One region of the Oceaniradius stylonematis genome, then DNA from elsewhere that is predicted to be linked to it. Evidence: riboswitches for the same ligand, from Rfam matches in the RefSeq annotation. Region 1 holds a riboswitch; the other holds the start of a gene.
The links. A riboswitch is a leader RNA that binds a small molecule or an ion and turns the genes downstream of it on or off. The one in region 1 is predicted to bind S-adenosylmethionine.

Region 1 (7,926 bases):
GTTTGCGGATACGCTTGCTGAACAGCGCTCCAAAGCCCATGACAATTAGTGCGCCATCCATGATGCCAATTAGATCGGGGATGTTCGGAAACAGGTCGGCAACGACCGACCCATGACGCACTTCCCTGACATAAAGGCGGGCGTTTCCCTTTAGGTCGGGATGATGGCGCTTCAGGTATGCTTCAAACTGGGCGCCAACCCCCGCAAACATTGCCGCGAAGTCATTGATCTCAATCGGATCACGCAAATCAAGCGTAATCGTGATGTAAGCTTGCCCCTCATTCATTCGCTGAGAATAGCTAGTCATGTTCTGTTGTCACCATTTCTTTGGGCTTACGAGCTAGCGCTTGGTGCGCTTGCTACATAAGACCGCATTTCCGCCGGCATGCGCTGGATCAGGTGGGCCGCTGGGACCCGTTCAACGTCACCGAAGACGCCGACCTGGGCATGCGGCTGTGGCGCGGCGGCTACCGCACGGCGATGATCAGCCGACCGACGCTGGAAGATGCGCCGCACACATTGGGCGCCTGGCTGCCGCAGCGTACGCGCTGGTTCAAGGGCTGGATGCAGACATGGATCGTGCACACGCGAGAGCCGGCGCGGCTCTACCGCAACATGCATCTGCGCGCGTTCGTGATCACACAGCTGCTTCTGACGGGCACCTTCGTCTCGGCCCTGCTGCACCCGCTGGTGCTGGTCAATGCGGTGGGGCTGAGCATCTGGCTGACCGTCCAGTCGCCCGATCCGGCCTATATGAGCCTGATCGCCTGGATCGACTGGCTGATGATCGCCGCAAGCTATCTGGCGTTCGGAGCGCTGTGCTGGCTGGCGACCGCGCCGGAGGAGCGAAGCAAGATCGGTTGGCGCATTGTGCTGATCCCGGTTTACTGGATGGCGCAGTCCGTCGCCGCATGGCGCGCGCTCGTCCATCTGTTCAGCCGACCGTTCGAATGGGAAAAGACACCGCATACGGCACACCAGAGACAGGATTGACGCCGGTAGCGCCCGGACCCGTTTCAAACCGCCGCGTGCAACCGTATATAGGCGTCACCTTCATTCCGATTCCGGCCGGTGTCTTCCATGCAGTCCCTGAAATCGTTCGTTGAAAGCCAGCGCTTTGAGCGCGCGATCATCATCCTGATCATCATCAATGCGATCACGCTGGGCATGGAAACATCGCCCGCCCTGATGGATGCGATCGGGCCGGTTCTTCTGACGATCGACCGGCTCATCCTGGCGGTGTTCGTCGTCGAACTGATGATCAAGTTCGCCGTCTACCGGCTCGACTTCTTCAAAAGCCCGTGGCGCATCTTCGACCTGATCATCGTCTCGATCGCGCTGATCCCCGCCGCCGGTCCGTTCTCGGTGCTGCGGGCGCTGCGCATCCTGCGCGTGCTGCGCCTGATCAGCGCCGTGCCGTCCATGCGCCGCGTCGTCGGCGGGCTCCTGACCGCATTGCCGGGGCTCGGCTCGATCGTGCTGCTGCTGATGCTGGTCTTCTATGTCTTCTCGGTGATGGCGACCAAGCTGTTCGGCGGCGAGTTTCCGCAATGGTTCGGCTCGATCGCCGCTTCCGCCTATTCGCTTTTCCAGATCATGACGCTGGAGAGCTGGTCGATGGGCATCGTGCGGCCGGTGATGGACGCGTTCCCTTGGGCGTGGGCGTTCTTCATTCCGTTCATCGCCGCGACGACCTTTACGGTTCTGAACCTGTTCATCGGCGTGGTCGTCTCCGCCATGCAGGCCGAACACGACGCACAGGCGGCCGACGAGCGGTCGTCGCTGCATGACGAGCAGACGCTGATCCTGGAAGAGGTGCGGGCCTTGCGTGCCGAGGTGCGCGCCATGCGCGCGGCTGACGCTACGGCGCCCGGAAATGCTTCGAAAGCTTGAGGCCCTGCGCCTGGTAGTTTGACTTCAGATCGGCGCCGTAGAGCGCCGACGGCCGGCCGATCATGTGTTCATAGACGAGCCGGCCGACGATCTGGCCGTGTTCGAGAACGAACGGCACCTCATGGCTGCGCACTTCCAGAACGGCGCGGCTGCCTGTGCCGCCCGCCGCCGAATGGCCGAAACCGGGATCGAAAAAGCCGGCATAGTGGACGCGAAATTCGCCGACCAGCGGATCGAACGGCGTCATCTCGGCGGCATGAAGCGGCGGCACATGCACCGCCTCGCGGCTGACGAGAATGTAGAACTGGTCCGGATCGAGGATCAGTTCCTTGCGGTCGCGCACATGCACCGGTTCCCAGAAATCGAGCACGTCATGGGCGGCGGGCTTGTCGACATCGACAAGGCCGGTGTGCCGCTTGCCGCGATAGCCGGCGAGGCCCGATGCGTCGCCTGAAAGGTCGACGGACAGGGCGATGCCGGTCTGCGAAATGTTGGGCGTGTCGCCGGCAACCAGCGTTTCGGCATCGTGCAGGTCGGCGAGCGCGGCGGCGCCAAGCACGGCGTGGCCGATGCGGAAGCGGATCTGTGTCAGGCGCGAGCCGGTGCGTGCGATGATCGGAAATGTGCGCGGGCTGACCTCCAGAAACAGAGGGCCCTCATAGCCGGCGGGGACCTTGTCGAACTCCACCGCATTGTCGGTGATCACGCGGGTGAAGATGTCGAGCCGGCCGGTCGAGCTTTTCGGGTTGGCGGCGGCGGCGATGTCCGCCGGCAATGCCAGGCTTTCCAGCAGCGGCACGATGTAGACGCAGCCGGTCTCCAGAACCGCGCCTTCGGTCAGGTCGATCCGGTGGAGCTCGTATTGGGCGAGCTTGCCGGCAACGGCGTGCGCCGCACCCGGCATGAAGCTGGCGCGCACCCGGTAGGCGGTGGTGCCCAGGCGCAGATCAAGGCTGGCGGGCTGGATCTGGTTGTCGTCGAGCGGCCGCGGCACGATGATCGCCCCGGTCTCCACCAAGCCTTCAATGTCGTGATCGGCGAGGATGCCGCTGTCGCGCCGCGTCATGAAACTGCCTGCCCTGCCCCAGTGCGGCGGCACGATGGCCAGCACCGCCAATTGACGCAAGGCACGCGGCCCTTTATGGACAGCTTATTGACGTGGTGATTTGGCCGGCCGGCTTGCAGCCACGGGAGCGCGCTCCCAAAACTCGCTAAAAGGCCGAGGATTTGCCGGATATTTGGACGGCAACGACCCGGCTCATGGCGGCATGAGGCCGGGATTTTTGTGTGGGGTGGCTGCCATGGCCGACGAGAGGCAAGATCTGAAGCCGGCGACACGCATGGTGCATGCCGGGACAACACGTTCGGCCTTCGGCGAGACATCCGAGGCGATGTTCCTGACGCAGGGCTTTGTCTATGACAGCGCCGAGGCGGCCGAGGCGCGCTTCAAGGGCGACGATCCGGGCTTTGTCTATTCGCGCTATGCCAACCCGACCGTCGAGATGTTCGAACAGCGCATGTGTGCGCTCGAGGGCGCCGAAGCGGCGCGCGCGACGGCCTCGGGCATGGCCGCGGTCGCGGCCTCCATCCTCTGCCAGGTTTCGGCCGGCGATCATGTGATTGCGGCACGGGCGCTGTTTGGCTCGTGCCGGTGGATCGTCGAGCAGTTGCTGCCGCGCTATGGTGTCGAGACGACGCTGGTCGACGGCACCGATCCCAAGGCCTGGGAACGCGCGGTCAAGCCGAACACCAAGCTGTTCTTCTTCGAAAGCCCGACCAATCCGACGCTGGAGATCGTCGATATCGCCCATGTGGTTGCGGTGGCGCGTGCCTGCGGCGCCAAAACGGTGATCGACAATGTGTTCGCCACGCCGCTCCTGCAGAACCCGATGGTGCTGGGCGTCGACATCGTCGTTTATTCGACCACCAAGCATATTGACGGGCAGGGGCGGTGCCTTGGTGGCGTCGTGCTCGGCCCACAGGACTGGGTCGACGAGCATCTGCACGACTTTTTCCGCCATACCGGCCCGTCGATGAGCCCGTTCAACGCCTGGGTGATGCTCAAGGGGCTGGAGACGCTGCCGCTGCGGGTCGCGCAACAGACGAAGAGCGCCGGCGCGGTGGCGGACTTTCTCGCCGACCACTCGGCAATCAGCCGCGTCGTCTATCCGGGGCGGCCGGACCATCCGCAGGCCAATATCGTGCCCAAGCAAATGAGCGGCGGATCGACGCTGGTGGCGTTCGACGTCAAGGGCGGCAAGCGATCGGCGTTCGCATTCGCCAACGCGCTCGAAATCGTCGGCATCTCCAACAATCTGGGCGATGCCAAGAGCCTGATCACCCATCCGGCGACGACGACGCACAAGAACCTGTCGGACGAAGACCGCGCCGAACTGTCGATCGGCGGCGGCACGATGCGCCTGTCGGTCGGCCTCGAAGACGCTCAGGACCTGATCGCCGATCTGGACCGGGCGCTGGCGGCGGCGGGGTAGCGTACGTTCAGCGCAGGGTCCGCGAGGCCAGAGCAATGCGCGAGACGGCCGTGTAAAGGCAGATCGCGGCGAAGACCCAGGCGATTGCCGCGAACCAGTGCGGCACGAGACACATCAGAACGAATACGGCGATGGTCTCGGTGGCTTCGGCAAGGCCGGTGGTGAAGAAGATCGACTTCTCGCCATGGCTTTCGCTCGAAAGCCCGTGCCGCTCGGCCATGATCGCATAGGCGAGGAAGCTGGCGCCGTTGACATAGAACGAAAAGACCAGAACGGCACCGGCCACCGCATTGGCGCCGGGATCGGCAAGGACGAAGCCGATCGGGATCACGCCGTAAAAGGCAAAATCCAGTACGATGTCGAGATAGCCGCCGAAATCGGTCTTGCCGGTGATGCGCGCGACGGCGCCGTCGAGACCGTCGCAAAGGCGGCTGATCAATATCAGCGCGAGGCCAAGCCAGAACCAGTGCAGCGCGATCGCGCCGGCTGCCGCGACGCCGAGCACCATCCCGGCGACGGTCACCTGGTCGGCGGTCGCGCCGGCGCGCGCCAGACGCGCGGCAAGCCGCTCAAGGGCGGGATCGAGCTTGGACCGGAGCGTGCTGTCGAACATGGCGCATGGATCGGTTGAAGCGAACGGTCCCGCCCATACGACACTTGTCCTCCAAGGTCACCATCATCACCGGGCAGCGATCATCACGCCGACTCACTTTCGCGTGCCCGCGCCCTTTTCCGGCCGAACGTGTTTGGCTAGAGTCGGCGCATGTATCGCGAGACGACAGACGGGATCGAAGTGACCGTGCGGCCCGACTTTTTGGACGAGGAGTCTGAGCCGGACGACGGCCGCTGGTTCTGGGCCTATACGGTGGTGATCGCCAACCATTCCGAAGAGACGGTGCAGCTCGAAAGCCGCTACTGGCGCATCACCAATGCGCTGGGCGCGGTGGAGGAGGTGAGCGGTCCCGGCGTCATCGGCGAGCAGCCCGTCCTGTCTCCCGGCGACAGCTTCCAATATACCTCGGGATGCCCGCTGAACACGCCGTCGGGCACGATGGTCGGTCACTATGTGATGCGGCGGCAAAGCGGCGAGCGGATGCGGGCGCGCGTTCCGGCCTTTTCTCTGGACGTGCCGAACGTCGTGCGGACGATCAACTGACGATCATTGACCGGCCACGGGCCGCGGCAGGCGCCGCCGGTCGCCGTAGAGCGCGACGAGCAGGTTGCGGATGTCCTCGCCGATGCCGATGAAGACCGGCACGAGGAACAGGACCAGCACCGTCGCCGTGGCCAGCCCGAACACCATGGTGATCGCCATCGGCATCAGGAACTGGGCCTGAAGCGAGGTCTCGAACAGGAGCGGGATCAGGCCGCCAATGGTGGTCAGCGACGTCAGAAGGACGGCGCGAAACCGGTCGCAACTCGCATTGATGCAGGCTTCGCGGATCGCTTCGCCGGTCTTCAGCCGCTCCTCGAGCCGCGAAACCAGAATGATGGAATCGTTGACCAGAATGCCCGACAGGCCGAGCAGGCCGATCATCGACAGCATGGTGAGCTGATAGCCCATCAGCCAGTGGCCGACCACGGCGCCGACGACGCCGAACGGGATGATCAGCATGACCGCGAACGGGCGGAAATAGCTGCCGAACACCCAGGCCAGGATGATGTAGATGACACTCAGCGCGATCAGCGTGCCGAAGCCCAGATCGGCGAAGGCGTCGCGCTGCTCCTGGCTGCGGCCGCCGAAATCATAGTCGATGCCATAGGTGCGGGCGATGGCGTCCAGAGCGCCTGACGAGACAAGCTGGTCGACGACACCGTCGGTGGTGTTGACCGCCGCATCGATTTCACCGGTCACCGAGATCGTCGTCTGTCCGTCCTGACGCTGGATCGCCGAGAAGCCCTGCTGCTCGCTCAGCGTGACGATTTCGGTCAGCGGTACCAGATCGCCCGATGGCGCGGTCAGCATCATGGCGCGCAGGGCCGCCGTCCCCTGGCCGTCCATGTCCTGGCTGACGCGGATTGCCACTTCGTCGTCGCCGCGCGCAAAGCGCCGCGGCACCATGCCCTCGACGGAATTGCGCACCTGCGTGCCCACCTCGTCGAGGGTGAAGCCCAAGGCCGCCGCGCGCGGCGTCAGCGTCATGATCAGTTCGGGCTTGCCATAGGGCAGATCGTCCTCGACGCCCGTGACGCCGGGGATGGCCGCAACGATTGCCGTCACCTCGACGGCGGCTTCCTTGAGGACGGCAATGGAGGAGCCTCTGAGCTCGACATCGATGTCGGCTCCGGGCGGACCGCCGCGCGACTGGCGCACCGCGAAGCGGCGGACGGACGGAAGCTCGGGCGCCTCGGCCCGCCAGGCGCGCACGATCTCCGGCGTACGAATGGTGCGCCGTTCCGAGATGGTGAGCTGCACCTTGATGCGGGCGAGATTGTCGCCCTGCGAACGGCCGGACGAGCCAAGCGTGACAAACACCGCCTCGATCAGCTCTTCGCCATTGTCGCCGGTCAGGTTCGCTTCGGCGCGGCGCAGCGCATTCTCGAACTCCCGCACGGCCATGATCGCCTCGCGTTCCGGCGTGCCCGGATGCAGGATGATCGAGCCGGATATGTTCTCGGACTCCGGCGAGGGGAAGAAGACGAAGCCGACATGTTCCCCGGCGCGCAGGCCCCAGGCAAAGACCATGACGAGACCGACCGCGATCGCCATGGACACATAGCGCCAATTGTAGGCCAGCCGCACCAGCCAGGCGAACGGGCCCTGCCGGATCCAGTTGAAGCCGGCGTCGAAATTGCGCCGGAACCAGCCATCTTCGGGCATTTCGTCGGCGTCGAAGGTGCGCCGGTTGCGGCCGAAGCCGACGCGCACCGCGTAAAGGACAAACTCGACAAGAACGGCTGCGATGAGTGCGACCGCTGCGGCGACCGTTCCGAACATGAACGGGGAAACGGTCTGCCGCCATGCGTCGAACGCGGCGATGAAGGGCAGCGATTGGGCGACGCCGCCCTCGCCGCCGGCACGCGTGAAGAAGGCTGCCATGAACAGGACGATGACGAGGCCGACGAAGAAGACCCGCCAATGCGACCAGCGCGGCGCCGAGCGGCCCTGCAGCGAATGGCTCAGATGGCCGGGCAGGATGAAGAAACACTCGACGATGGAGGCGATGGCGACGGCGATCACGACGACCGGCAGCACGCCAACGATCTGGCCGATCGTATCGCCGATCAAGAGCAGAGGCGCGAAGGTCGCGACGGTCGTCGTCAGCGCGGCGGTGACCGGCGTGAACATGGCACCGACGCCGTTTTCGGCGGCCGTCACCGGATCGTCTCCCATCGCAAGGCGCGTGTCGGTGTGTTCGCCGACGACGATCGCGTCGTCGACGATGACGCCGAGCATCATGATCAGCCCGAACAGGGACAGCATGTTGATGGTTTCGCCGAAGACATACATCAGCCCGACGGTGGCCAGCAGCGCGACGGGAATGCCGGCGGCGACCCAGACCGCGATGCGCACATGCAGGAAGGCGAACAGGACGATCAG
Region 2 (7,926 bases), 580 kb from region 1:
TGTCGGACATCGGCTTCATCGACACGATCGACGCCGACAATCCGATCGCCGTCGATTTTCTGCGCGACGAGGACGACGCCGACGACCAGGCGCTGTTGCGCGTCTTCCATGCCGAAGAGCCCGTGGCCTTGTCCGAGCGGGTGCCGCTTCTGGAAAACATGGGCTTCCGGGTGATCTCCGAACTGACCTACCGGGTCGGCTGCGCGCCGGGCGAGGGCAACCGGCCATCGTGCATCTGGCTTCACAGCATGCGGATCGAAAGCGCCTCGGGCGCGCCGGTGAACCTGGACGATGAAGGGGCGCTCTTCGAGGACGGGTTCCGGTCGGCATGGGCCAAGGAGATCGGAGACGACCGCTACAATGCCCTGATGCTCGCATCGGGCATGGGGGCGCGGACGATCCGTGTGCTGCGCGCCTACGGCCATTATCTGCGCCAGGCAGGCTCGGCCTACAGCCATGCCTATATGGCCGCCACGCTGGAACGCCATGCCCAATTGACCCGGCAGCTCTACGAACTGTTCGATGCGCGGTTCAATCCAACGCGACAGGCGGACCCCGACGAGGACACGGCGGTGACCGAAAAGCACCTGCTATCGGCGTTCCGTGACGCGCTGGCCGACGTGCCGTCGATCGATGAGGACCGCATCCTGCGGCGGTTCTGCAACGTGATCACCGCCACGCTGAGAACCAATTTCTATCATCCGGAGGCGGACGGCCGACCGCGCCGGACCCTTGCCTTCAAGCTCGATCCAAAGGCGATCGACGCCCTGCCGGAACCGCGGCCGCATCGCGAGATTTTCGTCTTCGGTCCGGAGGTCGAGGGCGTGCATCTGCGCTTCGGCCCGATCGCGCGCGGCGGCCTGCGCTGGTCGGACCGCTCGGAGGACTACCGGACCGAGGTGCTGGGGCTGGTGAAGGCGCAGCAGGTCAAGAACGCGGTGATCGTGCCGGTGGGCGCCAAGGGCGGTTTCCTGCCCAAGCGCCTGCCGCGCGACGGTTCGCGCGACGAGGTCTTCGAGGCAGGCAAGAACGCCTATGTCACCTTTGTCGCCTCGCTTCTGTCGGTGACCGACAATCTGGACGGCGAGACGGTCGTGCCGCCGCCCCTGACCGTGCGCCGCGACGGCGAGGACCCCTATCTGGTGGTCGCCGCCGACAAGGGCACGGCGACCTTCTCCGACACCGCCAACGGCATTTCTCAGGCGCACGGCTTCTGGCTCGACGACGCGTTCGCCTCGGGCGGTTCGGCCGGCTACGACCACAAGAAGATGGGCATCACCGCGCGCGGCGCGTGGGAAGCGGTCAAGCGCCATTTCCGCGAGATGGACAAGGACATCCAGAGCGAGCCGTTCACCGTCGTCGGCGTCGGCGACATGTCCGGCGACGTTTTCGGCAACGGCATGCTTTTGTCAGAGCAGATCAGGCTTATCGCCGCGTTCGACCATCGTGACATCTTCATCGATCCCGATCCCGACCCGGCTGTCAGCTTCGCCGAGCGCAAGCGCCTTTTCGAGATGGGCCGGTCGTCCTGGCAGGATTATGACACCGCCAAACTGTCGCGGGGCGGCGGCATCTACCCGCGCAACCTGAAGCAGATCACCCTGTCCAAGGCGGCCGCAGATGCCATCGGGCTCGACAAGGTCAAGGCGACGCCAAGCGAGATCATGACGGCGATCCTGACTGCGGACGCCGAATTGATGTGGTTCGGCGGAATCGGCACCTATGTGCGCGGATCGGCTGAAAGCAATGCCGAGGCCGGCGACCGCGCCAATGACGCCATCCGCATCACGGCCAGGCAATTGCGCGTCAAGGTCATCGGCGAGGGCGCCAATCTGGGGCTTACGCAGCGTGCCCGGATCGAATACGGCCTGGCCGGCGGGCGGTGCAATTCCGATGCGATCGACAATTCGGCCGGGGTCAATTCCTCGGACCTTGAGGTCAACATCAAGATCGCCTTTGCCGGGGCGCTGGCCGACGGCAGTCTCGAGCGCAAACGGCGCGACAAACTGCTGGCCTCGATGACCGACAGCGTGGCCGATCTGGTGCTGCGCAACAATTACGAGCAGACGCTGACCATAAGCCGTGCCGAGCGCAGGAAGGACGCCAATCTGGCGCTTCAGGAAAGGCTGATGACGTCGCTGGAAGAGCGCGGGCTTCTGGACCGCGCGGTCGAACTTCTGCCCGACGAAGAGGCGCTCGCCGAGCGCCGGCAGGCCGGCCAGGGTCTGGCGCGGGCGGAGATCGGCGTTCTTCTGTCCTATGCCAAGATCGTCCTGTTCGACGATCTGGTGCGGTCGGCACTGCCGGACGAACCTTATCTCGAAGCGGATCTGTTCGGCTATTTCCCGCCGCGCATGCATGGCGATTTCGGCGACCGGATCAGGAACCACCGGCTGCGCCGCGAGATCATCGCCACCGTCCTGGCCAACCAGATCGTCAATCGCGGCGGCCCCTCGGTGATCAGCCGGTTCGAGGACGCGACCGGCATGCTGCCGTCCGGCATCGCGCGCGCCCACGTCATTTGCCGCGACGCCTATGACATCGAGGCGCTGCACGCGGCGATCGACGGGCTCGACAACCAGGTGCCGGGCGATGCGCAGATGGCGATCTACGACGAACTGGCCGAGGCGCTGCGCGGCGCGATCGGCCAGTATCTGAAATCAGGCGACATGACCGGCGATCTCGGCGCTGCGGTCGCCGCGCTGAGCGAGGCGCGCGCCGCGCTCGAGCCGGACCTGCCAAGGATCGTGCCGGACTATCTGGCCAACTGGGCGCAGCAGCGCCGCGAGCGTTTCAAGCAGGCCGGCATGGCCGACGGGCCGGCGCAAAGGCTGGCGCTTCTGCCCGTCGCGGCCGTGACGCCGGACATCATGGCCGCTGCCGCTGCCACCGGCCGGCCGATCGGCGAGGCGGCGAAGGGCTATTTCGACGTGACCAGGAGCTTCCGCATCGGCCGGCTCGAACATCTCGCCCACCAATTGCCGGCGCACGACTATTTCGACGGGCTGGCGCAGCAGCGCGCGCTCGACACGATTCATTCGGCGCGGCTGGCGATCACAACCGCGGCGCTCAAGGGCAACGGCGCCGATCCGTCCGCTGCCGTCGAAAGCTGGGTCGATGCCAACAAGGTGCGGATCGCCCGCGTGCAGGACCGGATCGTCGAACTGACCGATCATGGCGATCTGACGGTCTCGCGCCTGACGGTCGCCGCCGGCCTTCTGGCCGATCTCGTCGGCTGAACCCGATGGCGTAGAACTGTGATGAAAGAACGATACGGGGTAAAGGAATGAGCGCAGTGACCGACGATCTCACCCCGGCGCCGACGGCAAGCCGGCGCGGCATCTGGAGCTGGATGCTGTTCGACTGGGCCGCGCAGCCGTTCCACACGCTGATCATCACGTTCGTCTTTGCGCCCTATTTCGCCGGTCAGGTGGCGGCCAATCCGGTGGACGGGCAATCCGACTGGGCGTTTGCCGCCACCATCGGCGGCCTTCTGATCGCGTTTCTGGCGCCGGTTCTCGGTGCACTGTCGGACGCGACGGGTCCGCGCAAGCCATGGATATTCGGGTTTTCGGCGATTGCCGCCGTGGCGGTCTTTTCGCTGTGGTTCGTCACGCCCGATCCGGACCCGGCCAACATCACGCTGGCGCTGGTCGCGTTCGTCGTCGCGCTGATCGGTTTCGAGTTCGCCGCCATCTTCAACAATGCGATGATGCCGGGCCTTGTCGGACGGGACAAGCTGGGCAGCCTTTCGGGCAACGCGTGGGCGCTCGGCTATGCGGGCGGCCTGATCTGTCTGATCGCCATGCTGGTGCTGATGGTCGCTTCTCCCGACAGCGGCAAGACACTGGTCGGCCTCGATCCGATCCTCGGTCTCGACCCCGCGCAGCTTGAAGGGGATCGCGCGTCCGGACCGCTGACGGCGATCTGGTTCGTCATCTTCATCATCCCATTGTTCCTGTTCACGCCGGATACGGCCCGCCGCATCGGGGTGAAGAACGCTGTTTCCAAGGGCCTGCGGGAACTCATCGACACGATCCGCACCCTGCCGAGACATCCGAGCCTTTTCGCGTTTCTGGGTTCGTCCATGTTCTATCGCGACGCGCTCAACGGTCTCTACACGTTCGGCGGAATCTATGCAGTCGGTGTCTTGGGCTGGTCGACGATCCAGCTTGGCGTCTTCGGCATTCTTGCCTCCGTCACGGGCATTTTCGGTTCCATCGCGGGCGGCTGGCTCGATACGCGGCTCGGCACCAAACGGGTCGTCACACTGACCATATTGGCGCTGATCGCGGCGAGCGCGCTGGTGATCTCGACCACCGAGACGCATGTGCTGTTCGTCGCCGTCGCCGAGGGATCGAGCGTACCGGACATCATGTTCTACTGCGCCGGAGCGCTGATCGGCGCGGCCGGCGGCGCGTTGCAGGCCGCATCGCGGCCGCTTCTGGTCGATCAGGTGGAGCATCCCGAACGGATGGGCGAAGCGTTTGGCCTTTACGCGCTGTCGGGTAAGGCGACCGCGTTCCTGGCGCCGCTCGGCATCTACATCTTTACCGAACTGTCGGGCAGCCAGCGGATCGGGATCACGCCGATCCTGATCCTGTTCGTTGTCGGGCTTTTGCTGCTGATCCCGGTCCGGTCGCGGACGTGACGGGCTCTAGCGCTGGTACTTGATGAAGGGCGTCAGCGTGGCGATGCGGTCGTAGAGCTTGCGCGCGGTGGCGTTGAAATCCTGCGTCATCCAGTAGACCGACGGACAGCCGGCCGCATCGGCCTTTTCATAGACCGCCTCGATCAGCGCGCGGCCGACGCCGGTGCCGCGCACGTCCGGGTCGGCGTAAAGATCCTGCAGATAACAGACATTGTCGGTGCGCCAGCAATGGCGGTGGAAGATGTAATGGACCAAACCGGCAGGCTTGCCGTCGACAAGGGCGACCAGACCGTTCGGATCGTAGAGTTCATCGCCCAGAAGGCGGGCCCACGTCGTTGCATAGACCTCCTCGGAGACCGACGACTCATAGAACTCCAGATAGGCTGTCCATAGCGCGCGCCACGCCTCATGATCACCTTGTTCGAGCGGACGGATGGTCAGGCTCATTGGGCGGCCTCCCGGTCATGGCCGATCTCGGCGAGATCGAACGAGGTGGTCTGGTAGACCTGGTTGATCCAATTGCCGAACAACAAGAACGCATGGCTGCGCCAGCGGTTCAGCGGCGTGCAGGCCGGATCATCGCCCGGATAGTAATTGTGCGGCACGTCGATCGGCGTGCCGCTGGCGACATCGCGCTCATATTCCTCGGCGAGCGTGGTTGAATCATATTCGATGTGATTGAAGATGTAGAGCCGGTTGGCAAACGCCTCGTGCAGCAGGCATAGGCCCGTTTCGGCCGATTCCATCAGCACTTCGAGCGATCCGTCCGCCGGCAGTTCGTTGCGGCGCACTTCCGTCCAGCGCGACACCGAAATCTGGAAATCGTCGGAAAAGCCGGCGAGATAGGGCGAGGCGGGGCTGAGGTTCCTGTGCCGGTAAACGCCGAACGCCTTGTGCGGGAGCGTGTGCTTGGGCACTTTGTGGAAATGCCAGGCGGCGGCCATCGCACCCCAGCAGATAAAGAAGGACGAATGCACGTGCGTCGTCGTCCAGTCGAGGATCTGCTCCAGTTCTTTCCAATAGGTGACCTCCTCGAAGGGCAGCGTCTCGATGGGCGCGCCGGTGATGATGAAACCGTCGAACTTGCGGTGACGGACATCCTCCCAGGTCTCGTAGAAGGAGATCAGATGGTCCTCGGACGTGTTCTTCGACTTGTGGTTGCCGATCCGCACTAGCGTCAGATCGACTTGCAGCGGCGTTGAGCCGACAAGACGGGCGATCTGCGTTTCCGTCTTGATCTTGTTGGGCATCAGGTTGAGCAGGCCGATCTGCAGGGGCCGGATGTCCTGCCGCGTCGCCGTCTTCTCGTCCATGACCATGACACCCTCGCGCAGCAGCGTGTCGCGGGCGGGCAGGGCGTCCGGGATCCTGATCGGCATCGTCTCAACTCTCCAAACAACAAAAAACCGGCGGCGAAACATCGCTGCCGGTCCAACACATTCGGCCCTTTAGCGACTTGTTTAACGTGGCTGCAAGCCGACCGGCCAAATCACCACGGACGCCATTCCTAGACCCGCAATCGGTCAGCGTCAAATGCGTGGCGCGCTGTGCAATCGGTCACACCTGTCGTCGGATGGGCATGCCAAAAGGGTGCAGCCGGTAGTTCGTTATGGACCATGACGGGCTGTCTCCCCGGTGTGGGTGCACCGCTCTGCCCTTAATGCCCCAAGGGCGGGGCGGTGTCCTGCGAACGTTCCGTGCAATGCAGGAATTTTTGTGCGGCGCACAAAAATTCCTTGATTTGGCCATCGATTTGCTTAGCCTTGAGCGTATCCGGGAGGGCACATGCAACGGAGACTGTCATGGCGACCGGACACGCATCGTCAAATGTCATCACCTTTCCCGGGCAGTCCCGCTTTCGCGCGCCTGCCGCGCGGACTGCCGGCCCCATTCGTCAAGGCGGCTTGAGGGGCGCGCTCGCCGGGCGCCTCGCCCGGCTGTCGTCGCTGCGCGATGCCGGGCTGCCGCAGCGACCGGACGTGCCGAACGGCAGCGTATCACCGCTTTATTGAACCGGACGGACCGCGTCCGGTCGGTCAGCGTGTCGGGACCGGCGTCTCGCCGCGATAATCGTAGAAGCCGCGACCGCTCTTGCGGCCCAGCCATCCGGCCTCGACATATTTCACCAGAAGCGGACAGGGGCGGTACTTGGAATCGGCCAGCCCGTCATGCAGCACCTGCATGATCGCCAGACAGGTGTCGAGACCGATGAAATCGGCCAGTTCGAGCGGACCCATCGGATGGTTGGCGCCCAGCTTCATCGCCGTGTCGATGGCCTCGACCGATCCGACGCCCTCATAGAGCGTGTAGATCGCCTCGTTGATCATCGGCAACAGGATGCGGTTGACGATGAAGGCGGGAAAATCCTCGGACACGGTCGACGTCTTGCCGAGCCGGTCCACATAAGCGCGGGCAAGGTCGAACACCTCGTCTGCGGTGGCGATGCCGCGCACCAGTTCGACCAGCTTCATGCGCGGCACCGGGTTCATGAAATGGATGCCCATGAAGCGCTCGGGCCTGTCGGTGGCCGCGGCCAGACGCGTAATCGAGATCGAGGAGGTGTTGGACGCGATCAGCGCTTCGGGCTTCAGGACCGGGCACAGTTCGACGAAGATCTTGCGCTTGACCGCTTCGTTTTCGCTCGCAGCCTCAATAACCAGATCGCAGCCGGAGAGCCCGTCCATGCCGCCCGCCACCGAGATGCGGGCGACGATCGCATCGCGATCGCCGGACTGCATGCGGCCGGCATCGACGGCCTTCTGCATCTGGGTCTTGAGCCTGTCCAGGCCCGCCTGTGCCGCCTCCAGGGAGATGTCGGCGATCACCACATCATAGCCGGCCGCCGCCGAAACCTGGGCAATGCCGCTGCCCATCTGGCCCGCACCGATCACACCGATCGTTTCCAACTGTTCGATCATCGCTCTCATCCCGCTTTTCTTGTGTTTTGGCGGAAGTGTGCGGTTGTTGCGACGCAATGTAAATCATTGCATCGCACCAAACCGGCGCCTTGCGACGTTTCAGTCGCTTATTGTGACTTTCACGCCACGGCGCACCAGACGGGCCAGTTCCAGCGCGTCCCAATTGGTCAGCCGGATGCAGCCGACACTCTCGGCAAGGCCGATGCGCGAGGGTTCAGGCGTGCCGTGAATGCCGTAGGTGGGCTTTGACAGGCCGATCCATGCATTGCCCACCGGTCCGTTCGGCCCCGGCGGCAGAAGCACCAGACCTTCGGCCAGACCCGGCTGGGCCGATCCGCGCGGATCGTAGGTGTAGCG

Region 2: linked by a shared signal. The riboswitch ahead of ACOQOU_RS08185 (homoserine O-succinyltransferase) and the one ahead of ACOQOU_RS11065 (O-succinylhomoserine sulfhydrylase) in region 1 are both predicted to bind S-adenosylmethionine.

The regions. Positions count from the first base shown of each region.
Region 1 is NZ_OZ244994.1:2,239,923-2,247,848, reverse strand. It holds gene ACOQOU_RS11085 (hypothetical protein) at 1-307, opposite strand, end outside; gene ACOQOU_RS11080 (glycosyltransferase family 2 protein) at 328-993, shown strand; gene ACOQOU_RS11075 (ion transporter) at 1,081-1,893, shown strand; gene ACOQOU_RS11070 (2'-deoxycytidine 5'-triphosphate deaminase) at 1,862-2,959, opposite strand; SAM riboswitch at 3,042-3,128, shown strand; gene ACOQOU_RS11065 (O-succinylhomoserine sulfhydrylase) at 3,195-4,385, shown strand; gene ACOQOU_RS11060 (CDP-alcohol phosphatidyltransferase family protein) at 4,393-4,998, opposite strand; gene apaG (Co2+/Mg2+ efflux protein ApaG) at 5,149-5,541, shown strand; gene ACOQOU_RS11050 (efflux RND transporter permease subunit) at 5,545-7,926, opposite strand, start outside.
Region 2 is NZ_OZ244994.1:1,660,625-1,668,550, reverse strand. It holds gene ACOQOU_RS08200 (NAD-glutamate dehydrogenase) at 1-3,239, shown strand, start outside; gene ACOQOU_RS08195 (MFS transporter) at 3,287-4,651, shown strand; gene ACOQOU_RS08190 (GNAT family N-acetyltransferase) at 4,658-5,098, opposite strand; gene ACOQOU_RS08185 (homoserine O-succinyltransferase) at 5,095-6,030, opposite strand; SAM riboswitch at 6,080-6,157, opposite strand; gene ACOQOU_RS08180 (hypothetical protein) at 6,454-6,663, shown strand; gene ACOQOU_RS08175 (3-hydroxybutyryl-CoA dehydrogenase) at 6,688-7,569, opposite strand; gene ACOQOU_RS08170 (L,D-transpeptidase) at 7,669-7,926, opposite strand, start outside.